2 linked regions of the Colwellia sp. M166 genome follow. The protein of the gene in region 1 interacts with the protein of each later gene in a pairwise test. Links are inferred from orthologs where the notes say so. Each region holds a gene or a part of one and is shown in the gene's direction. Other genes may lie near its edges.

Region 1 (12,161 bases):
AAAGTTTAATCTTGAAAAAGTACATTCACATCGGTGTTGCGGTTGATACTCCAAATGGTTTGGTTGTACCGGTAGTACGTGATGTTGATCAAAAAGGCATTCATCAGTTATCACGTGAGTTACTTGAAATTAGCATCAAAGCACGTGATGGCAAGCTTAAGGCTGCTGATATGCAAGGTGGGTGCTTTACCATTTCAAGTTTAGGCGGTATTGGTGGCACGGCATTTACGCCGATTGTCAATGCACCAGAAGTGGCTATTTTAGGGGTTTCAAAATCTGAAATGAAACCCAAGTGGAACGGTAAAGACTTTGAACCTAAGCTTATGTTGCCATTATCAATGTCATACGACCATCGGGTAATTGACGGTGCGTTGGCAGCACGCTTTACTGTGCATCTATCAAATGTGATGAGTGATATTAGAACACTCATATTATAGTTCACTAACATTTGATATATATCAGCGTTATGTTGCAATAAGTTGGCAAAGTGAAAACCAGTGATTGATTTTCATTTTTGCCCACTTTTCATCAATAATTGCTGATTAAAAGATAGCGATCCTTGTGCGCTTTAAGTAAAATTGCGACAAGAAAAATACCAAAAGTGCTGAAAGTATTAATTGTTAATAGCTTTAATAAACGTTTGGCAAATATAGGCTGGCATAACCAGCAATAAATACATCAATTTTTGAGGTTAGCATGAGTAACGATATTAAAACTCAAGTAGTAGTTTTAGGTGCGGGTCCTGGTGGCTATTCAGCAGCATTTCGCGCAGCAGATTTAGGTTTAGACGTAGTGTTAGTTGAAAGCCGTGAGACGCTTGGTGGCGTTTGTTTGAATGTGGGTTGTATCCCTTCAAAAGCACTTTTACACGTAGCTAAAGTTATTGATGACGCGGCAGCAATGGCGTCTCATGGTGTTACTTTTGGTACTCCTAAAATTGATTTAGACAAAATTCGTGACTGGAAAGAAAGCGTTGTTGGTCAATTAACTGGTGGTTTAGGCGGTATGGCTAAAGCACGTAAAGTTAAAACGGTATTTGGTTACGGTAAATTCACTTCTGATAAAACTGTCGAAGTTGAAGGCGCTGATGGTAAAACAACCATTACTTTTGATAATGCGATTATTGCAGCAGGTTCTTCAGTAGTTGATTTACCTTTCATCCCAACTGAAGACCCACGTGTTATTGATTCAACCGGTGCTTTAGAGCTTCAAGACATCCCTGAAGAAATGTTGGTACTTGGTGGCGGTATTATCGGCCTAGAAATGGGGACGGTATATAAAGCACTAGGTTCAAACGTTTCTGTCGTGGAATTTGCTGATCAATTAGTGCCAGCTGCTGATAAAGACATTGTTAAAGTTTACACTAACTTCAACAAGAAAAAATTCAACATCATGTTATCAACCAAAGTTGTTGCAGTTGAAGCAAAAGACGATGGTTTGTATGTAACATTTGAAGGTAAAAATGCACCAGCTGAGCAAGTACGCTATGACAAGATTTTAGTTGCAGTTGGTCGTAAGCCAAATGGTCACTTAGTTGCGGCTGATAAAGCCGGTGTTAATGTTGACGAACGTGGTTTTATCAATGTAACTAACGAGCTTCGCACGAACGTAAACCATATTTTTGCTATCGGTGACGTTGTTGGTCAACCTATGCTTGCTCACAAAGCCGTACATGAAGCACATTGTGCTGCTGAAGTTATTGCTGGTAAGAAGCACGTATTTGACCCTCGTTGTATTCCTTCAATTGCTTATACTGATCCAGAAATGGCTTGGGTTGGTGTTACTGAGCGTGAAGCGAAAGAGCAAGGTTTAAACATTGAAGTAGCTAACTTCCCTTGGGCAGCTTCTGGTCGTGCAATTGCCTCTGCACGTACTGAAGGTAAAACTAAGATGATCTTCGAAAAAGAAACTGGCCGTGTCCTTGGTGGTGCTATTGTTGGTATCAATGCTGGCGAAATGCTAGGTGAAGTTTGTTTAGCCGTTGAAATGGGTGCTGATGCAGAAGATCTTGCATTAACTATTCATGCTCATCCAACACTAAATGAATCAATCGGCTTAGCAGCAGAAATCTTTGAAGGTTCAATCACTGATTTACCTAATGCAAAAGCAGTTAAAAAGAAAAAGTAATTTCTTGGGTCTTAAGGTTTCAGTAAGTTAATTAGAAAGCCAGCCGAGATGCTGGCTTTTTTGTGTTCTTAATTTGCAGTAGCTATCAATTTTTTGCACGACTATACTGATACTACAGACGTTTTATTTGGCTATAGGATATTTTAATGATGAAAATTACCGCTTTTTTAATAATATTATTATCAATTAGTGCTTGTTCAAGTCTTGCCACTACAGCCAATGGTGCGTCAGAATGGGATTTTGATCATCAAGTGCAGTTTAAACAAACAGATTTAATAGATGGTAAGTATCACCTACAAGTGATCACAAAACAAAATACAGAGTTTAGTAAATTAGCAACATTTTTAATGCGTCAGTCACTGCGTATTTGCAAAAGTTACGGTTTTAAAATTGAAGTGTTAGCAGGGGTAGAGCGCTTTGATGATAAATTGTCATTTCCTAATATGATTCTGCCTTCATTATCAGCGAATATTGAGTGTCCTAATCCATAATGTATTGAATGTCTTTCTGCGGTTAGTAATAAGTAACAAGACAGCAGTATGGGCGGCATTGAGCCGCTAAATTAACCTTACTGCTAGCTAATATCAATTTAGCGAAGACATAAAAAAAGGTGACTTATATTAAGTCACCTTTTTTGGTATTTAACCTTAAATGTTCTCTCAACTCTTGATTTAAGCATTAAGTCGAACATCGAGTTTAGCTAACGTTAACGAGCCATGTTAGCTAAACAAATAGACCAAGCTTATACCATTTTAATCGGTACGTACTTAGTGCTCATCTCTTCTGTAGGAGGAGCGAAGCGAGTTAAGTCAATACCTTCAACAGCAGCTTTATATTCTTCTAATGATGGGAAACGGCCAAGTACAGCTGAAAGCACAACTAGAGGTGTTGAACCTAGTAATGATTCACCTTTTTTCTCAGCAGTATCGGCAACAACACGACCTTGGAATAAACGCGTTGATGTTGCGATAACCGTATCGCCAGGTTCAGCTTTTTCTTGGTTACCCATACATAAGTTACAACCTGGGCGTTCTAAATACATAATGTTTTCATATTTAGTACGTGCTTCGCCTTTCGGGTTAGCATCATCAAATTCAAAGCCTGAGTATTTTTTAAGAATATCCCAGTCACCTTCAGCTTTTAACTCATCAACTATGTTGTAAGTTGGTGGCGCAACAACTAATGGCGCTTTAAATGATACGCTGCCGTTTTGCTGTTCAATGTTACGTAACATTTGAGCGATGATTTGCATGTCGCCTTTATGTACCATACAAGAGCCAACGAATGCTAAGTCTACTGGCTTGTCGTTGTAGTATGACACTGGACGAATAACATCATGTGTATAACGTTTTGAGGCATCGTCGTTGTTTACATCAGGATCAGCAATCATTGGTTGGTCGATAACATCTAAGTCGATAACAACTTCTGCATAGTATTTAGCTGCGTCGTCCGGTGCTAGTGCTGGACTAGTGCCTGATTTAACTTCTTCAATACGCTTGTTAGCTAATGCGATTAAACCGGTAAGCGTTTTAGCTTCGTTTTCCATACCCTTGTCGATCATGATTTGGATACGGCTCTTAGCAAGCTCGATTGACTTAATTAAGGTTTCATCATTAGAGATACAGATTGAAGCTTTTGCCTTCATTTCTGCAGACCAATCAGTGAAAGTAAATGCTTGGTCAGCCATTAATGTACCAATATGCACTTCAATGATACGACCTTGGAAGACGTTTTCGCCGCCAAATTGCTTAAGCATTTGTGCTTGTGTTGCATGCACAACATCACGGAAATCCATGTGAGCTTGCATTTTGCCTTTAAAGGTAACTTTAACCGACTCTGGAATTGGCATCGCTGCCTCACCTGTCGCCAGTGCAATGGCAACAGTACCTGAGTCGGCGCCAAATGCGACACCTTTAGACATACGCGTATGCGAGTCACCACCAATGATGATAGCGCGGTCATCGACAGTAATATCATTTAATACTTTATGAATTACGTCAGTCATCGCGTGGTAAACACCTTTAGGGTCACGCGCTGTGATTAGGCCAAACTTGTTCATGAAACTCATGAGCTTAGGAATGTTAGCTTTAGCTTTGCTATCCCAAACTGATGCAGTGTGACAACCAGATTGATATGCACCGTCAACTAAAGGAGAGATAGTTGATGCTGCCATCGCTTCTAGCTCTTGGCAAGTCATCGGGCCGGTAGTGTCTTGTGAGCCAACAATGTTCACTTTAACGCGCACATCTGAACCGGCATGAAGATCGGTTTCAGAAAGAACACCAACAGCATTTCTGTTGAATATTTTTTCAACGGCTGTCAGGCCTTGACCTGCATGTGAAATTTCTTTCGAAGCAGCATAAACAAGTTTAGTGGCTACGCCTAAAGCTTCAGAGGCAAAGGTTTGTAGTTTCTTACCAAATACAACAGCGTAAGAGCCGCCAGCTTTCATGAATTCTACTTTTTGCGGGGTAAAGGCTGAAGAGATGTCAGCTAGTTCTTTATCACCGTTTAATAGTTTCTTCGCTTTAGTATCAATCGTTAACACAGTACCAGTGGCAACTGAGTAAGCTTCTTCTAAAACAGCATCGCCATTTTCGTCAACAACGTTATTACCATTGGCATCTACTTTCTTAACCCAGTTTTTAAGATCAAGACCAATACCACCAGTGACATCAACAGTCGTTAAGAAGATTGGAGAAATACCGTTAGTACCTGCAACTACAGGTGCAATGTTAATAAATGGTACATATGGACTTGCTTGTTTACCGGCCCAAAGTGCCACGTTGTTAACACCAGACATACGAGAAGAACCAACGCCCATCGTGCCTTTTTCCGCAATAAGCATAACTTTTGCTTTCGGGTGCTTAGCTTGTAATGCTTGTATTTCTTTTTGTGCTTCTGGCGTGATCATACACTGGCCGTGTAACTCACGGTCAGCACGAGAATGTGCTTGGTGACCTGGAGAAAGTAAATCAGTTGAGATATCGCCTTCACCAGCAATATAAGTTACAACTTCAATTTTTTCTTCAATGTCAGGTAGTTTTGTGAAAAATTCAGCTGCGGCATAACTTTCTAAAAGCTCTTTAGCAACGGCATTGCCTGCTTTAAACGCGTCTTCAAGACGAGCTGTATCAGCATCGTATAAGAATACTTGAGTTTTTAATACGTTAGAAGCTGGTGTCGATAATGCTGAATCGTCACTTAATGCTAGGTCAAGTAGTGCTTCGATAGATGGGCCACCTTTCATGTGCGACAGCAATTCAAAGGCAAATTCAGGTGTTATCTCTGCTACAACTTCTTCACCTAAAATGATTTTTTTCAAAAAGGCGGCTTTTTCACCGGCGGCACTGGTAGTACCTGGTAAGGTGTTATAGATAAAGAAGTTCAAAGAATCTTCGCGGTGTGCGTGTCCTTGATCTTTAATTTGCTCAATGATTTCCGCTAATAACTCAGCACTATCGATAGGCTTAGGTGCTAAACCTAGCTCATTTTTACGATTTTCAATTTCTGCTATATATTCTAAATACAGGCTCATTTGATATTCTCTCTCTAGCTATAAGATGCTAATAACATGATCATTAGCTGGGACAAATTTTGGCGCTATTTTACCTGATTTTTTAACGACTATGAATCATTTGATAAAATAAACACTATTCATGGTGGTTATACCGGATAGAAGCTTTAGTTATGTTGATTATACTTTTCAATAATCTTCGCTTATATGCTTAAGCTGTTTATGCCAAACAAGCAGCTTAAACATAAACTTGCTGATTCGCTCTAATCATTTAGTCGTAGATGCAGTCCTCGTAAGAATCGCACATTATTGATTTAAAAGAATTATAAGTAACATTCATAGTAAGGATACAGTTGATGATTACCGCTGTAGTTCAATTAATGTACATGTTGTCGTATAATCGTAGTGAAAATTTTTTTAATCTTAGATACTTAACAAACTTAATTCGCGCCAACCTAATCAGGGCGGCTAAATAAAAGAATTAAGGTTAGCTATCCTTACCACAGAGGTGAACACCGTGCTTCAAGATTATCGTAAACATAGAGACGAACGCGCTGCTGAAGGTATTGTGCCAAAACCATTAGATGCTGAACAAACTGCAGCTTTGGTTGAATTAATTAAAGCACCACCAGCAGGTGAAGAAGAATTTTTAATTGATTTATTAACCAATCGTGTGCCTGCCGGCGTTGATGATGCCGCTTATGTAAAAGCCGGGTTTTTAGCGGCAGTCACCAAAGGTGAAACATCTTCGCCCATTTTATCACCAGAGCAAGCAACGAAATTACTGGGCACTATGCTAGGTGGTTACAATATTCAACCGATGATCGAACTTTTAGATAACGACACGCTATCTGCTGCTGCCGCTGAAGGTTTGTCACATACTTTACTGATGTTCGATGCTTTCCATGATGTGCAAGAAAAAGCCCAAGCCGGTAATACTGCAGCTAAGCAAGTATTGCAATCTTGGGCTGATGCCGAGTGGTTTACCGCAAAAGAGAAAGTCGCGACAAAAATTACCGTTAAAGTATTTAAAGTAAGCGGTGAAACTAATACTGATGATTTATCACCAGCGCCAGATGCTTGGTCACGTCCTGATATTCCTTTACACGCAAAAGCTATGCTTAAAATTGAGCGTGAGGGTATTACACCGGATGAAGATGGTGTTGTTGGCCCGATTAAGCAACTTGAAGCGTTACAAAAAGATGGCATTCCATTGGCTTATGTTGGTGATGTTGTTGGTACCGGCTCTTCACGTAAGTCTGCCACTAACTCAGTGCTTTGGTTTATGGGGGATGATATTCCTTGCATTCCTAACAAACGTAGTGGTGGTGTCTGTTTAGGCGGTAAAATTGCGCCTATTTTTTACAATACCATGGAAGATTCAGGCGCATTACCGATTGAATTAGATGTGCAAAAAATGCATATGGGTGATGTTATCGACATCTATCCATATGAAGGTGTTGTTAAAAGTGCGACCGGTGAAGTTATCGCTGAATTTAAACTCAGCCCAGTGTTATTAGATGAAGTTCGTGCTGGTGGTCGTATTCCATTGATTATTGGTCGAGGTTTAACGACCAGAGCTTGTGAAGCTTTAGGTTTACCTATGCCAGACTTGTTTGCTCAGCAAGCGCCAGTAACATCTTCAACTAAAGGTTTTACCTTAGCCCAGAAGATGGTCGGTAAGGCTTGTGGTGTTGATGGCGTTCGTGCTGGTCAATACTGTGAACCTAAAATGACCACCGTTGGCTCGCAAGATACCACCGGCCCTATGACACGAGATGAATTAAAAGATCTCGCTTGTTTAGGTTTTTCAGCTGATTTAACCATGCAGTCTTTCTGCCATACTTCTGCTTATCCTAAGCCGGTTGATGTCGTGACGCATCATACCTTACCAGATTTTATGATGGATCGTGGTGGTGTCTCACTGCGCCCAGGTGATGGTGTTATTCACTCATGGTTAAACCGTATGTTATTACCTGATACGGTTGGCACTGGTGGTGATTCACATACCCGTTTCCCGCTAGGTATTTCATTTCCTGCCGGCTCTGGTTTGGTCGCCTTTGCTGCCGCAACCGGTGTGATGCCGCTTGATATGCCTGAGTCAGTATTGGTACGTTTTAAAGGTGAAATGCAACCGGGTATCACCTTACGTGACTTAGTGCATGCTATTCCCTATTACGGCATTAAAAATGGTTTGTTAACGGTTGAAAAGGCGGGGAAAATTAATGAGTTCTCTGGCCGTGTATTAGAAATTGAAGGTTTGAAAGGCTTAACCGTTGAACAAGCATTTGAATTATCAGATGCTTCAGCTGAACGTTCAGCTGGCGGTTGTTCAATCAAGCTTGAAGAATCAGCTGTTGCTGAATATTTAAACTCCAACATTGTGATGTTGAAGTGGATGATCAGTGAAGGCTATGGTGATGTGCGAACGATTACGCGTCGTATCAAAGGTATGGAGGCATGGTTAGCTGAGCCATCATTGATGGCCGCCGACCCTGACGCTGAATACGCGCATATTATCGAGATAGATTTAGCTGATATTAAAGAGCCAATTGTTTGTTGTCCAAACGATCCTGATGATGCAAAGCTGCTGTCAGAAGTTGCCGGCACTGCAATTGATGAAGTCTTCATTGGTTCATGTATGACCAATATTGGTCACTTCCGCGCTGCGGGTAAATTGATTGAAAACTTTGGCAAAATTTTACCCACACGTTTATGGGTTGCACCACCAACGAAAATGGATAGAGATCAATTAACGGCTGAAGGTTATTACAGTATTTATGGCAAGGCAGGGGCTCGTATTGAAACGCCGGGTTGTTCATTGTGTATGGGTAATCAAGCGCGTGTTGAAGAAAAGTCTACTGTGCTGTCAACCTCAACACGTAACTTCCCTAACCGTTTAGGTAATGGCGCGAATGTATACTTAACCTCAGCTGAGTTAGCGGGTGTTGGTGCTATCTTAGGTAAGTTACCGTCAGTTGATGAGTACATGATGTATGCGTCGAAAATTAATGCAACAGCAGCTGATACTTATCGTTACTTGAACTTTCACACTATGGATAGTTATACCAAGAAAGCTGAGACGGTAATTTTACAAGTAGAAGCTTAACTTGCAGTCTTGCTGCTGATTTATAGCACACTAGAGCGTAGGTTTTGGTGTGTTATTGAGCTATGTATTGGCTTAATGAAAATAACTATAAACGTCGGTTGGTTTTTAAATCAATCGGCGTTTTTGTATTTTATTTCAATTGTTATAAAACTAATCGAGAGACTTTTTAAAGCGCAAGGCCGCAACCATCAAGCCTAGTAAGGTGAAGCCGATTAACCATACCATGTCAAACGTCATATCAACTACGGCTACATCACGTAAAACAACGCCACGCACCAGTCGAATAAAATGAGTTGCCGGTAAACCTTCTGCGATGTACTGCGCTATTTCCGGCATACCTTCGTAAGGAAACATAAAGCCGGATAATAATATCGACGGAAGTAATATAAATACCGTCATTTGCATTGATTGTAATTGGTTTTTCGCTAACGTAGATATTACTAAACCTAGTACTAAACTTGCAGAAATAAACAGTAGGGTTGCGAAAGTTAATTGCCATAAACCGCCATTAATTGGCGCGTTAAAAAAGAAATATCCCAAGCCTAAAATAATGATGACTTGAATGGCGCCAATAAATATATACGGAAAAATTTTACCTATCATCAGTTCAAGTGCAGCTAAAGGCGTGGTAATTAATAGTTCCATATTGCCACGCTCTCGCTCGCGAACAATAGCGGCTGAGGTAAACATGATCATGGTCATCGTGAGAATAATGCCGACCAGCCCAGGGACAATATTGACCACACTACGTTGCTCGGGATTATACAGTAAAGTCACTTCAAAGGTTGGTACATTACGGTTAACCGGTTTGTCTAATAATTCAGCTAAGGGCATATTGCGTAAACTTTTTATGCTAGCTGCAATCGCAGTATCAGAGCCATCGACTAACCATTGCGCAATCGGGCGGCTAGTTTCTTCATCGCTGGCTGGCGGTAAGCCAAAACCGACAGTAGCGTGGCGCACTAGACGTTGGCTAACATCTTTTGGAATGATCAGCACAGCGCGAACATCACCACGGTCAATAGCGGCTTGCGCTTGCGGTAACGAGGTATAATGATGGGTAAAATTAACGATACTAGTTGCTGAAATGGTTTGTTGTAACACCCGACTCAATGCGGTTTGGCTCTGATCGACGATACCAACCGGAATATGGCGAATATTGGTATTAATGGCAAAGGCAAAAAGTAGCAATTGCACTAAAGGGATCATGATCACCATCCCAAAAGTCATTCTGTCGCGTCTAAGTTGAATTAACTCTTTTATAACAATGGCTTGAATTCTTAATAAGGATTTCATGCCTTCACCTTATTTGTCTCTGCTGGCAAAATAGTATGACTGCCTGTTGATAAGACAAAAACATCTTCAAGACTCGCTCGAACTAAGTGCATTGCTGTGTGGCTCGGCATAATATGGCTTTGGTTTAGAAAGTCGATAGGATCGGTAATCGATTTATTGACCAACACGCGCAAATGAGCCCCCAGTTGTGAGGCCGATACCACTTCGGGTAAAGCAATTAACTGCTGTTTTAATTGTCTAAGATTATCGGTTGATACTTCAATAACATTCGCCGGCATGTTGGCCATTAATTGTGCGGGCGAATCATCAGCGCGCTTAATACCATTCTCTAAAATAGCTAATTTATGACAGCGTTCAGCCTCGTCCATGTAATGTGTTGAAACTAAAATCGTCATGCCTTGATCACAGAGATCAAAGAGTTGCTCCCAAAATTCACGACGATTTTCAGGATCGACCGCCGAGGTTGGCTCATCTAAAAACAATAATTTAGGTTGATGCATTACCGCACAAGCCAATGCTAAACGTTGTTTTTGTCCGCCACTTAAACTGCCAGCCAATTGCTTTTTAAGCTTTGATAATTGGTAAATACTGACCAGTTCATCGAGGCGAGCTTTTTGCTCTTTTGGGCTTAAGCCGTAAATACGAGCAATAAACTGCATGTTTTCGGTGATGGTTAAATCATCATAAAGCGAAAATTTTTGGGTCATATAACCTATTTGTCTGCGCAAGCGTTCCGCATCTTCAGGTAAATTAAGTCCTAAGACGTTTACGCTGCCGCTACTCGGTTTGAGCAAACCGGTGAATAAGCGAATAGCGGTGGTTTTTCCTGAGCCATTGGGGCCAAGAAAACCATAAATGCGCTGTTTTTCTACCTGCAAATTTAATGACGATACGGCGGTCGTTGCGGCAAATTTTCGGGTTAAATTGCGGGCATCAATGGCGAATTCAGTCATTAGCGTTCACTTAGGCCAGTTACCAGTGGTAAAACGACTTGGGCGGGAATGCCGCTAGGTAAATCGCTAGTATTGTCAGGCAACATTATTTCGGCTAAATACATTAAGTTAGCACGCTCAGCTTGGTTAAGCGCATAATAAGGCGTGAACGCCGGCTCGGTAGCTATCCAGCGCACCTTACCGAGAATAGGCTTAGCTAAACCGTCAACATGCACAGCTAATGGGTCACCGACTTTGATATGAACCCGGTAAGGCCCAGGAATATAAACACGGGCAAAAGGCGCTTTACCCGCTAGCACAATAGCTACAGGACTACCGGCAGTAACTCGTTCTCCTAAATTCCACGGTAAGTTATCTAAAATGCCATCACGCTTTGCCGTAATGGTCAAATTACTGAGCTTTTTTTCTTCACTGCTTAGCATGGCAATATTGCTTGCCAAAACCGCTTCAGCAATGGCTAAATCTTCAATCCGTGTACCATTAATCAGTTGTAATAATTGCTCTTGAGTACTGCTCAGTGTTGCTAAATTTTCATCCCGACTTGCGATGGCGTCATCAAGAGCGGCTTGGCTGGTTAAATTAGCTTTTATTAAACTTTTTGCTCGAGTGTAATTTGCCATACTTTTTGCCAGTGCTGCTTTAGCGCCTGCTACATTGGCTTTTGCAGCTGCTACCTCTTCTGCTCGGGCACCATTGTGTGCTTTGGTTAAGGTTGCTTGCGCCTGTTGTACTTGCGCTCTCGCTTTGGCAACCGATGCTTTTTGTAAGTCATCATCAAGCTTTACCAATACCATGCCTTTAGTGACCTTACTGCCGGCTGCTATGGGTAAGTCGGTGATCACTTCACTGACGGTTGCTGTGTGTGCAATACGATCACGCTCTAAGGTGCCTAACGCAACATTTTCTTGCTCGTGGCTACAGCCGACAAAAAGTAACAATATAAAGCTGATTAATATTTTATTAAGCATGATAAATTTCTTCCTGAAAATGCCGCTAAATTAGCCTATAGCTCAAGTTTACGCTTAAGGGCTACAAGTTCAAGGTAACGGTTAGAAAATGGCGATAAAATAGTGCTTATATCAATATGAGTGCGTTTAAATTATTCTTGTTTCGCTCAGGTTTTATCATTAGCCTGAGTAGCTAAGTTACGACGTTAGGG
Region 2 (12,240 bases), 640 kb from region 1 along the record:
TGAGTTGATGCGGGTCATTGAGGCCGGTGGCGATCCGAAAAAAGTGGTATTTTCTGGGGTGGGTAAAACCTCAGATGAAATTGCTTTTGCGCTTAATCTGGGTATTTATTGTTTCAATGTTGAATCACCAGCAGAGTTAGAGCGTATTCAAGCTGTCGCTGAAAAGCTTGATAAAATTGCGCCAATTTCTCTTCGGGTTAATCCTGATGTTGACGCGGGTACACACCCTTATATTTCGACCGGCTTAAAAGAAAATAAATTTGGCATTGGCATTGAGCAAGCTCCAGAGTTATATCAACATGCGACGACCTTATCGCATATTAATATTCAAGGTGTTGATTGTCATATTGGTTCACAGCTAACCGAAGTATTGCCGTTTTTAGATGCCCTTGATCGGGTATTAAAGCTAGTTGACCAATTAGCTGAGCAAGGTATTGTGCTTTCACATATTGATGTCGGTGGTGGTTTAGGCGTTTGTTATGATGATGAAAAGCCGCCGCACCCGAATGAATATGCCAAAGCTATTGCTGAAAAATTAGTCGGTCGAGCGCTGACACTTATTTATGAGCCTGGTAGAGCGGTAATGGCGAATGCCGGTATTTTGGTGACCGAAGTTGAATACCTAAAAACCAGTGAAGAACGCAATTTTGCTATCGTTGATGCGGCAATGAACGATTTGATCAGGCCGGCGCTGTATCAAGCATGGCAAGCTATTATTCCGGTTGAACAACGTGATGATGTGGCTAGTGCACAATACGATGTGGTTGGCCCAATATGTGAAACCGGAGATTTTCTTGGTAAAGACCGCACATTGGCGATACGTTCTGGCGACCTACTTGCAATACGCAGTGCTGGTGCTTATGGCTTTACCATGAGTTCTAATTATAATAGCCGACCACGTGCCGCTGAGGTGATGGTGGACGGAAGCGAAAGTTACTTGATAAGACAACGTGAAGCGTTAAGCCAATTATGGCAAGGCGAAAGCTTATTACCTTTGTAGTGTGAGATTAGGCATAGATGTTAGTAAATTTTTCTAAAATGCACGGTTTAGGTAACGATTTTCTCGTGCTCGACAATGTGACCCAAAATGTTTATTTGTCGAATGAACAAATTAAGCAATTGGCTGACCGAAATTTTGGAGTTGGCTTCGATCAAGTGCTGGTTGTTGAACCGCCATATGACCCTGACTTGGACTTTCATTATCGCATTTTTAATGCTGATGGCAGTGAAGTTGGGCAATGCGGTAATGGTGCGCGCTGTTTTGCAAAGTTTGTCCGCTTAAAAAGTTTAACCAATAAACATAAAATTAAGGTGTCAACGCAATCAGGTAAAATGACGCTATTTATTGAACGAGATGGCAACGTTTCTGTCAACATGCCGGTACCGCTATTTGAGCCGAGTAAAATTCCTTTTAATGCGCAAAAAGAAGAAGGTACTTATATTTTGCGTAGTGAAGATGAGACGGTACTTTGTGGCGTTGTGTCCATGGGTAACCCTCACTGTGTTTTGACGGTTGATGATGTAAAAAAGGCACCGGTAGCAAAGTTGGGCGCAGCATTGTCTCTGCATGAACGTTTTCCGCAACAAGCCAATATTAGTTTTATGGAAGTGGTTTCACCTGAATATATTAAACTACGTGTCTATGAGCGTGGTGCTGCTGAAACCTTGGCTTGTGGTAGCGGGGCTTGCGCCGCCGTTGTTGTTGGTCAAATGCAAAAAAAACTCAATCGACAAGTGTTAGTTGATTTACCTGGTGGTCAATTGAAAATCTTTTGGAAGGGCCCCGGCAATTCAGTAAAAATGACGGGCCCCGCCGTACATGTTTTCGACGGTCAAATAAACCTATAAAGCAAGATAAAAGTAAAGCTATGCAATCAAATGATCAAAATCTTATGTCGACTGACGATATAAAACTAACCGATGAATTAATCGTTAGTTACCTGCAACAGCACCCTGAATTTTTTAACCGTCAAGCTGAACTTGTTAGCAGTTTAAGGCTGCCAGACCATCAGCGTGGCACGATCTCTTTAGTCGAGCGGCAATTATCACAACAACGACAAAAAATTCATAATTTAGAAGAAGAAATTACGCAATTAATGGTGATTGCTAATCAGAATGAACAACTATTTGCATTGTATAGTGATCTCTATTTACGTTTATTAGACTGTACTGCTGCGACTGAGTTATTGGATTGTTTGCATCAAGCAACTACGCAGTTGTTGTCATTAGACTCATTGAAGCTATGGTTAGTCAAGCCAACAGACGTTCAGCACAGCTCTTTGATCATTAACGACTGTCGTGAAATCATTGAAAATAGATTAAGTAAAGAGCAATACTATTTCGGTCGTTTACAACAAAGTGAACAAGAATTGATTTTTTCTCAGCCGACGAGCGGTTCGGTGGTGTTAGTGCGATTAACTCACCTAGAAGAAGATCTTGGATTTTTAGCCATTAGTAGCCAAGATGCTGAGCATTTTGATCCGCGTATGGATACCTTACTATTAGGGCAATTTAAAAAACTGGTAGCAAAACTACTTTACCAACAGCTTTATTAGGTCATTTTATTGTGAGATTTTATCGGCGCCTACAGCCTTTTCATGCTATTAGTTTTGATTTAGACGATACGCTCTACAGTAATCAACCGATCATGTTGGCGACCGATACAAAAATGGTTCGTTATTTTAAAGATATTTTTAATGCTCAATCATCTGCTTTTGATTTTCGTTTTTGGTGGCCCTTTCGACAGCAAGCGCTACTGCTTGCACCAGAATTAAAGCATGATGTTGGTCTACTGCGACAAAAAAGCTACTTTTTAGGTGCATTGTCGCTTGGCTTGACTGATGCTGAGGCGGCAATGTTTGCGGATAATGCGCTAGATTACTTTGTTGAACAACGTAGTAACTTTACTCTGCCGCAGCATACCCATGATTTTCTTGGTTATCTTAAAACTAAAATGCCGTTAGTTGCGATTACCAATGGTAATGTTGATACCGATAAAATAGGTATTGCTCAGTATTTTACTCATCACTTCCATGCCTCAATTGAAAATAAATTAAAACCTGACCGCGATATGTTTGATAAAGCCTGTCTGGCGTTACATCTAGCTCCTGAGCAGCTACTACATGTTGGCGATTGTGGGAAAAATGATGTGTTTGGTGCGATCAATGCCGGTTGCCAAACGGCTTGGTTAAATCCGTATCAAGTAGGTAAAGCATTAAAGGTTTTACCTACTATTGCACTTGATAATGTCGAGCAATTAACAAAAATAGTTTCATAGGCCATTGTCTTTTAAACCTTTAGTGCTTTTCTCTTGGTCAGAATGTAAAAGTGTTTATTGAATGCTTTTCCAATTGCATTATCAAAATAGCGCTTAACTTGCTATTATAGCGCTATATTTTTGTTATTGATTTTACCTTTCTATGGATGTTTCTGAATTACTTGATTCGTTGAACGACAAGCAGCGAGATGTTGTGGCAGCGCCTTTACAAAATATGTTAGTGCTTGCTGGTGCAGGTAGTGGTAAAACGCGAGTTTTAGTACAACGTATTGCTTGGTTAATGAAAGTTGAGCATGCATCACCTCATAGTATTTTAGCGGTTACTTTTACCAATAAAGCAGCGGCTGAGATGCGCGCCCGTGTTGAGCAAACCGTTGATGGTAATGTGCACGGCATGTGGGTAGGAACTTTCCATGGTTTAGCACATCGCTTATTGCGCATGCACTTTCAAGAAGCGAAATTACCACAAAGCTTCCAAGTACTTGATTCCGACGATCAACTTCGTATGGTTAAGCGTATTGTGCGCTCGTTAGAGCTTGATGAAAAGCGCTGGCCAGCCAAGCAGTTTCTTTGGTATATCAATGGCAAAAAAGATGAAGGTTTACGACCACAGCATATTGATACCCAATTTGATGTCACAGAAGAAACTTTTGTTAAAGTTTATCGAGTTTATCAAGACACCTGTGATCGTGCTGGATTAGTCGATTTTGCTGAATTATTACTAAGGGCTCATGAGCTTTGGCTTAATAATCCTGAATTATTGCAACACTATCAACAGCGTTTTGCCCATGTTTTAGTTGATGAGTTTCAAGATACCAATGCTATTCAGTATGCGTGGTTAAACTTGCTCGGCAAGAAAAGTGGCAACGTGATGATTGTTGGTGATGATGACCAATCTATCTATGGCTGGCGTGGTGCAAAAATTGAGAATATTCAACGCTTTTTACAGGACTTTGATGGCGCACAAACCATTAAGCTTGAGCAAAACTATCGTTCAACCGCTAATATTCTTAATGCCGCCAACCAATTAATTGGCAACAATAGCAACCGCCTTGGTAAAGACTTGTGGACTGACGGTGATGCCGGAGAGAAAATCTCCATCTATACCGCATTTAATGAGATTGACGAAGCGCGTTTTATTGCTGGACGTATCACCGAATGGCGAAAAAAAGACGGCTCATTGGATAATGTCGCTATTTTATATCGTAGTAATGCTCAGTCACGACTGATGGAAGAAGCATTAATTCAAGCAAAACTGCCTTATAAAATTTATGGCGGTTTACGATTTTTTGAGCGTCAAGAAATCAAAGATGCCCTTGCTTACTTACGTTTATTAAACAATCGTGACGACGACGCTGCCTTTGAACGTGTGATTAACACACCAACACGTGGCATTGGTAATCAAACATTGAGCTTAGTACGCGATGCAGCGAGAAGCTTAGAATGCACTTTGTGGCAAGCCTGTCAGCAGATGATGAAAAATGAACAACTTAAAGGCCGTAGCGCTAAAGTTATTCAACAATTCATTAATGTCATTGACCAGTTAGAAGATGATTCAAATAGCCTGAACCTTGATCAACAAGCAAACTATGTTATTCAACACTCAGGTTTAAAAGCAATGTACCAAGCCGAAAAAGGTGAACGTGCAGAAGCGAGAATAGAGAACTTAAATGAGCTAGTTACCGCTTGTCAGACCTTTGAAGTCGATCCTGAACTTGAAGAAGAACAAAGTCCATTGACCGCGTTTTTGACTCACGCTGCATTAGAGTCAGGTGAATCACAAGCTGACGAACATGAATCAGCTGTGCAATTAATGACTATGCATTCAGCGAAAGGTTTAGAGTTTCCATTAGTCTTTATTGCTGGTTTGGAAGAAGGTATGTTTCCTTCGCAGCAGTCAGTTGAAGATATTAGTCGCTTAGAAGAAGAGCGTCGCTTGTGCTACGTCGGTATGACACGTGCCATGCAAAAATTATATTTATGTCATGCAGAAAGTCGTCGCTTGTATGGTCAAGAGAAAAACCATAAAGCTAGCCGATTTTTACGGGAGTTACCTGAAGAGTGCATCGAGGAAGTTCGCTTACAAAGCCAAGTAAGTAGGCCAAAAACTAAAGGTCGATTCTCATCAACAATCACTTTAGAGAGTTTTGGTAACTCAGGCTTTAAATTAGGCCAAAATGTTCGACATAAAAAGTTTGGCGATGGCGTGGTATTGAACTATGAAGGTAGTGGTCCACAAAGTCGTATTCAAGTTAATTTTGCTGATGTAGGCTGCAAGTGGCTCGTGGTTGCCTATGCTAACTTGGAAACACTGTAAGCAAGTAATTAATAACTAAGGGTTTTAATGTCAAAACTGCTTGTTGAGTTACTTAATTAAATCAGGTGGTTTGTTTGGCAGATGTTGGGGCCTTGTTACCACTGGTGAGAATGAATTTTGCCCGTCAGCATTGCTTATACTTTTTCCAATACGAATAATTGAGCAACTACTTACTCGAATATATAATTTCAGCTTACGGCAAGTGTCATCTATTTTACTGTTAACAGTCCCTAAGACTTTAAAAATATCGATAAGCTGTCACGTATAGCTCTTAAAGTTCTTAGGTTACAAATGAGAAAAAACTGTTTTTTATTCTACTTTTGCTGTCTGGTGATAATTTTTTGCCGCTCGTTTTCTGGCTTTTATTGAGTCAAAGCTAAATATTGCTAATGCAGTCCAAATGCAGGCAAACGTGATCATTTTAGCAAAATATAACGGTTCTTGATAATAAAATGTCGCCAGAATAAACATGATGCTAGGGCCAATATATTGAAAGAAGCCCAAAGCGGATAGCGTCATACGTTTTGTTGCAGCAGAAAAGCAGAGTAAGGGCGCTGTGGTAACAATGCCGGCACAGATCAATAGCATGTTTAATGATAGTTCATTGTCAAACATATTAGCGGTGCTGGTTTTTAAAAATACTAACCAATAAATCAGTGCTATTGGTAGCATCATCAGTGATTCTATCAGTAAGCCGACAAAAGAGTCTAAAGGCAGTTGTTTACGTAATAAGCCATAAATACCGAAAGTGGCTGCTAATGCTAAAGATATTATCGGCAGTGAGCCCATCATAAAGAGCTGAATAATAACGCCAACAAACGCTAACCCTACGGCAAAGAGCTGCCAAGGTCGTAAGCGTTCACCTAAAAATATCACCCCTAATGCAACACTAAAAAGCGGATTAATATAATAGCCTAAGCTAGCATCTAACAAGTGGTCATTGTTAACTGCCCAAATAAACATAAACCAATTTACGGCTAAAAATGTTGCTGAAATAGTCAGCCGTAACACTATTTTAGGTTGTGTAATAGTATCAATAAAGTAACGCGATCTTTTGGTAAGCAGCACAACAAAGGTTAGTAATACCGTTGACCATACAACACGGTGCACAAGGATTTCATCGGCATTAATATGATCTATGAGCTTAAAATATAACGGGGCAATGCCCCACATGGTATAGGCGCATATAGCACTAATAATACCAGCGCGTAAGGCTGCTTTTTCAGGTGTTGGCATGGAATAAGTTTGATAGCTAAGATTGGATAAGAGCGTTAATAATAGCACTAATCATTTCAACAACCCATTGAGATGTTAGAAATATTTGGGTTAATTTTACCCCACCATGTAAGTGCCAGTACCAAAAGCAATATGATCGCCTTTTTCGTTATGCATTTCCATGCGGGCAACAGCAACCTTACTACCACTGCGAATGATTTTGGCCGTTGCCATAAAGTTTTCACCACGCCCCGGTCTTAAAAAATCAGTACGTAAATCAATGGTACTTAAGCGACTTAGGCTTCGCGCAATTATTTCTGGTGTTAATTCAGGTAGCTGAGATAGCATATTTGCTGCGGCTACCACGCCGCCAACAAGATCTAGCGCTGATGCAGTGACACCGCCATGGAGAATTCTTTGTTCAGGGTTACCAATAAGCTTGTCGTGCCAAACAATACTGACGGCAGATTCTTCGCTATCAAATTTTGTCACTTCTAGCCCCAATAATCGATTAAAAGGCATTGCTTGGCTCCAATATTGAGCTAGCTGCTGAAACGATTCTTCATGTGTCATAAACTTTCCTGTTAGGTCGAGTGAGATAAAAGAATAACAATAATTGCCGTTATATTGAAAATAAATCTCCGCACTAAGGTCTTACTGCGCTAAAATGTCGGCTGATTTCATCTACTGAAGATTCTCTCTTGCAAGCCACTTCCCCTACGACATTAACTGAAGCCCTTAAACATCATTTTGGTTATCAAACGTTTCGTCCTGGGCAAGAAGAAATTATTAATTATGCACTTCAGGGACGAGATAGCTTAGTCTTAATGCCTACAGGTGGCGGAAAATCAATGTGCTACCAGTTGCCTGCTACCTTGATGACGGGGGTTACTATTGTTGTTTCGCCATTAATTGCCTTGATGAAAGATCAGGTAGATGGCTTAGTAAGGCAAGGAATTTCAGCCGCTTATGTTAACTCTTCACTCGATGCCGATACCATTAATGATATTTTTAGGCGCTTAGGTCAAGGTGAAATAAAATTACTGTATGTTGCTCCTGAGCGATTAAAAAACTATTACTTTTTGCAAGGTTTATCACACCTTGATGTCAGTCTTTTTGCCATTGATGAAGCACATTGTATATCGCAATGGGGACATGATTTTAGACCTGCGTATACCCAATTACATCTGTTAAAACAAAACTTCCCGCATGTGCCGGTGATGGCACTAACAGCAACGGCTGATGTCACCACACGTCGAGATATGTTACAACAATTGGCCTTGCATGACCCCTACATTCATCTTGATAGCTTTGATCGGCCCAATATTCGCTTTACCTTAGCCGATAAATATCAAGGTGAACAGCAAACCATTGGCTATATCAAAAAGCGTAAAGATGAGTGTGGCATTATCTATTGTAATAGTCGTTGGCAGGTTGAAAAATTAGCTAAGCGCTTAGCTGAAGCGGGTATTAATTGTTCCGCTTATCATGCCGGCTTAGAAGCAGAAATCCGTAATATTATTCAAGATAAATTTGCGAAAGATGATATACAAATTGTTGTTGCGACCGTAGCGTTTGGGCTTGGGATTAATAAGTCTAATGTGCGCTTTGTGATTCATTATGAGCCCCCTAGAACCTTGGAGTCGTACTATCAAGAGATAGGGCGAGCGGGCCGCGATGGTTTACCTGCAGAAGCACTTTTTCTTTATGATGAAAAAGATGTTGAACGTATCAATAAGCGTATTGCTGACGGTGAAAATGAACAACGGGTCAATGTTGAATTACAACGCTTTCAGGCGTTACGAGGTTTTGTGGAGGCGCAAACTTGTCGACGCCGAGTTGTGCTGAATTATTTTGCCGAATTTACCGAGCAAAGTTGCGGTAACTGTGATATTTGCTTAGATCCACCTAGCCAGTTTGATGCCACACAAGCGGCGCAAAAAGTGCTTTCTTGTGTCTATCGTATTGAAGGTAATGGCGATATAGAGCATGTGGTTGCTGTTTTACGCGCGGAGCTGAATGACAAAATTATCCAACTCAACCATGATAAAGTTTCAACCTTTGGTATCGGAAAAGATAAAACGCCGGGTTATTGGTTTTCAATCGTGCGGCAATTAATACATTTAGGCTATTTACAGCAAGATATCGCTGCTCAGTCAAACTTATGCTTAACGCAAGCGGCTGGTAGTATTTTGAAAGGCCTTCAACCGTTGATGCTTGCGGCTCCTCGCTTACAAAAGGCCAGTTACTGGCAACGCAATAAACGTGAGAAAGTTTATGACCGAGCCTTATTCTCTAAGTTAAGATCATTACGTAAAGAGATTGCCAAACTTGAAGATATCGCACCCTTTATTGTTTTTAATGATGCGACTTTAGCCGAGCTGGCACGGATAAAACCTTTAACATCACGACAAATGCTCAATGTCAGTGGCATTGGTGATACTAAACTTGCTCGTTATGGTGAGCCATTTTTGTCCTTGATTAAACAGCACCAGAGCTAGATGAAGTTTACTTTTGAGTTAGACATCGCTTACTTACTGTTTGTTGAATTACAGCGACAAAAAAAGCGCATTAAAGCGCTTTTTAGATGCAGTACAGTAGAGTAAAATCATAAAATTTTGAAAATGCTACTATACAAAAAGTCTAATTACTTGAGACTTGCGTAGTAAGCAGCAATGTTAGCAACATCTTCATCAGATAATGCCATAGCCATTGGAGCCATTACTGGATCTTTACGGTTGCCCGATTTAAAATCTTTTAATTGCTTGGCAATGTAAGCTTCTTTTTGACCGGCAAGGTTAGGGTACATAGGAACAGCAGAAACACCTGCAGCACCGTGACACGCTGCACACATTGCAGTTTTTGATTTACCGGCAGCTGCGTCGCCAGCGAAAACAGGTGAAGCCATCATAACAGTAGCGGCAACAGCTAAAGTAAGTTTTTTCATAAATATAATCTCTCTTTGGTAAACAATATTAAAGGATCCTCAATTGATTATATGTAAAAAGTAAACTGTTGTCGTTGCTTTTTTTAGGATCATGCCAGTATGAAAAATTATCTATTACTTTGTTGCGCTAGCACAAGTTTTAAACAATTAATTAGCCCTAATCTAGATTAAGTAGAGCCCTATGTTGACAAAAAACGCTATAAAAATAACCGATATTGAGGAAGTTAACTCAAGGGTATTACAGTTCCAATTTAATGTTGAATGGACAATGGATAATACGGCAGTCATTATTGACTATCTTGTGCAAATGATTGCTGCAAAAGTAATGGAAACAATACAAGGTGCGGATCTTCACTGTGTAAGAATACACTATGGTGTCAGTGAATTTTTATTGAACTTCGAAGAATACAGTCACTCTTGTTGGTTAGAGTGCGCTACAGAGCAAGATATTCTAGGTTTAAGTGAAATTAAACTAATTCTATCATAGTCTTATAAGACTTATTTAATGGGTTTATACCTTGATGCTCAGCCATTATAAAAATGATCGTTGTTCTCAAACCGCTGATAAGCACTGAGAGAGAACCAACTTAATAGCTTTGAAATAAGGTAACTTTTAATGGAAAAAATTCTGATAAGCAGCTGCTTTTTAGGTCATAAGGTTAGATATGATGGTGGTGATAATTTATTAGTAAACGCCACGCTTAAACGTTGGCAAGCGGCTGAGCGCTTGGTGGTTATTTGCCCCGAATTAGCTGGAGGTTTATCTACTCCTAGGCCACCAGCCGAAATTCAATTAAGTAATGAAAACATTATCGTTAAAACTAATAGCGGTGAAGATGTGACACCAGCCTTTGAGCTAGGGGCGCAACGAGCGTTGTCACTTTGTCATGCACACGGCGTCCGTTATGCGTTGCTAAAAGAGTCAAGCCCATCATGTGGTAGCTCAAGCATTTATAATGGTGAATTTAGTCAACATAAAGTCCCTGGACAAGGTATTACTACAGCTCTGTTGCGCGCCAATGGGATTAAAGTATTTTCTGAAAAAAATTTACTCTCTTTAATCGCTGAGCTTAGTTAATCCGAATTCAGCTGAGTTAAGTATTGGCAATATTGACGTGGTTAGTTAGGGTTTGAGATATATCGCTAATCAATGCTCGAGTTTGCTTTATGATGGCATTGGCACTGGTGGCAACATTATAATCGCTGACCCCTATGCTCAGTGTCATTGGTGGTAAGCGGGTACCTGACTTACTACTGACAAACCTTAGTTTTTCGACGCCCTGGCGAATTTTTTCCGCAATCTCGCCAGCAATATTACGCTCTACATCGGGTAGCAAAATTAGAAATTCATCACCGGCAGATCTTATTGGTAAGCCACTTTCACCAACATAACTACTTACTTTTTTAGCTATTTTGGCTAATAGTACATCACTGAGTAATGGACCAAAGCGTTCATTCATCTGAGAAAAATGATCAATATTGACCACTATTGCCGCGACATGTTTGGTGGGATCATTCGATAGCCAAGTATCTAAATGCTTGGTCATAGCCTTACGGTTATAGAGTCCGGTTAATGGATCTAAATAGACTTCTTTTTTAACCTCATCTAACTCTGAACGTAGAGCGTCAGTCGAACGCTGAGATAGCCGTAGCTGTTCAGCGAGCTTTTCTTGTGCAAGTTTAAAATGCTTAGTATTTTGACGGATTTGTTTAATTGCGCTAAAAACTTCATTTTTATTAGTCGATTGCAAGTTGGAGATGTTGTGATCCAATTGATTAATTAAATGATTAGTACAAACCGAGGATTGCGTGCTATTAGCATGTAAATCGACTAATACCTCATCAAGATCATCAATTAATTCACTTCGAAAAGCACTCTGTTTTAACACATATTGGCGATAAGCTTCGGCTAAAAAGAAGTTATCAATTTTTTTTCCAGTAGCGAGCTGCTTTTCAATGGCACTATTTAGCTGTTTTGAATTTTGGTTGAGATAGTGATAACTGACTGCGTAATTGGTTGGCGTCGCTGGGATATGCCATAACTGCAATTGTTTTATGGCGGCGTGCATTTTTTGTTCGGCTTGTTCTATAGAGTCATGGTACTGCACTATTCCAACCTTAAGTTAGGGAGTTCGCTACTCATAGCTAGTAAACCATTTTGTAGTAATTTTTGAAAAACTACCAGAGTAAAAGCAATTTAAAGTCGTAATAAAACGGATAAAGAACTGAAAAATAGTGTTAGATAAAACATTTACTTTATAAATATATTGGTTTTGTTATGGTATCGGGCTAATTGATATCCTATTTATATTTGAGATTTAGTCATGAAAGCATTTTCAACCACGATGTTTGTTTTATTTCTTGTGATAGCTTGCCAATCACCTAAGTCTCAGCGCGAATTAGTTAATTATGATCTTAAGCAAGTTATTGAAGAATACCAATATTTTAAAGATCATCAAAGTCCCTTTAATCAAGATATTGCCG

Evidence for each region.
Region 2: the proteins of lpdA (region 1) and uvrD interact in binary tests that used the Escherichia coli proteins (3 or more experiments, as listed by UniProt). The link is inferred for Colwellia sp. M166 from one-to-one orthologs.

What each region holds. Positions count from the first base shown.
Region 1 is NZ_CP040755.1:3,030,787-3,042,947, forward strand. Bases 1-2,911 are described here. They hold lpdA (dihydrolipoyl dehydrogenase), read left to right. Parts: upstream 1-696; coding sequence 697-2,127; downstream 2,128-2,911. Other genes in these bases: aceF (dihydrolipoyllysine-residue acetyltransferase), read left to right, coding at 1-437; FGD67_RS13800 (hypothetical protein), read left to right, coding at 2,274-2,618; FGD67_RS13805 (bifunctional aconitate hydratase 2/2-methylisocitrate dehydratase), read right to left, coding at 2,870-2,911. Outside these bases: more of FGD67_RS13805, read right to left, coding at 2,912-5,665; acnB (bifunctional aconitate hydratase 2/2-methylisocitrate dehydratase), read left to right, coding at 6,162-8,753; FGD67_RS13815 (ABC transporter permease), read right to left, coding at 8,904-10,049; FGD67_RS13820 (ABC transporter ATP-binding protein), read right to left, coding at 10,046-11,002; FGD67_RS13825 (HlyD family secretion protein), read right to left, coding at 11,002-11,970. UniProt on the Escherichia coli protein: Lipoamide dehydrogenase is a component of the glycine cleavage system as well as of the alpha-ketoacid dehydrogenase complexes.
Region 2 is NZ_CP040755.1:2,384,424-2,396,663, reverse strand. What follows is about bases 3,017-6,006. They hold uvrD (DNA helicase II), read left to right. Parts: upstream 3,017-3,419; coding sequence 3,420-5,594; downstream 5,595-6,006. Other genes in these bases: rarD (EamA family transporter RarD), read right to left, coding at 5,904-6,006; FGD67_RS10860 (HAD-IA family hydrolase), read left to right, coding at 3,017-3,277. Outside these bases: lysA (diaminopimelate decarboxylase), read left to right, coding at 1-1,000; dapF (diaminopimelate epimerase), read left to right, coding at 1,018-1,848; FGD67_RS10865 (DUF484 family protein), read left to right, coding at 1,869-2,555; more of FGD67_RS10860, read left to right, coding at 2,567-3,016; more of rarD, read right to left, coding at 6,007-6,830; FGD67_RS10845 (thioesterase family protein), read right to left, coding at 6,927-7,382; DNA helicase RecQ, read left to right, coding at 7,511-9,310; FGD67_RS10835 (cytochrome c), read right to left, coding at 9,457-9,756; FGD67_RS10830 (DUF3630 family protein), read left to right, coding at 9,938-10,243; FGD67_RS10825 (DUF523 domain-containing protein), read left to right, coding at 10,373-10,834; FGD67_RS10820 (GGDEF domain-containing protein), read right to left, coding at 10,851-11,864; FGD67_RS10815 (DUF885 family protein), read left to right, coding at 12,081-12,240. UniProt on the Escherichia coli protein: A helicase with DNA-dependent ATPase activity. Unwinds DNA duplexes with 3'-5' polarity. Translocates on single-stranded DNA with 3'-5' polarity. Initiates unwinding more efficiently from a nicked substrate than double-stranded DNA.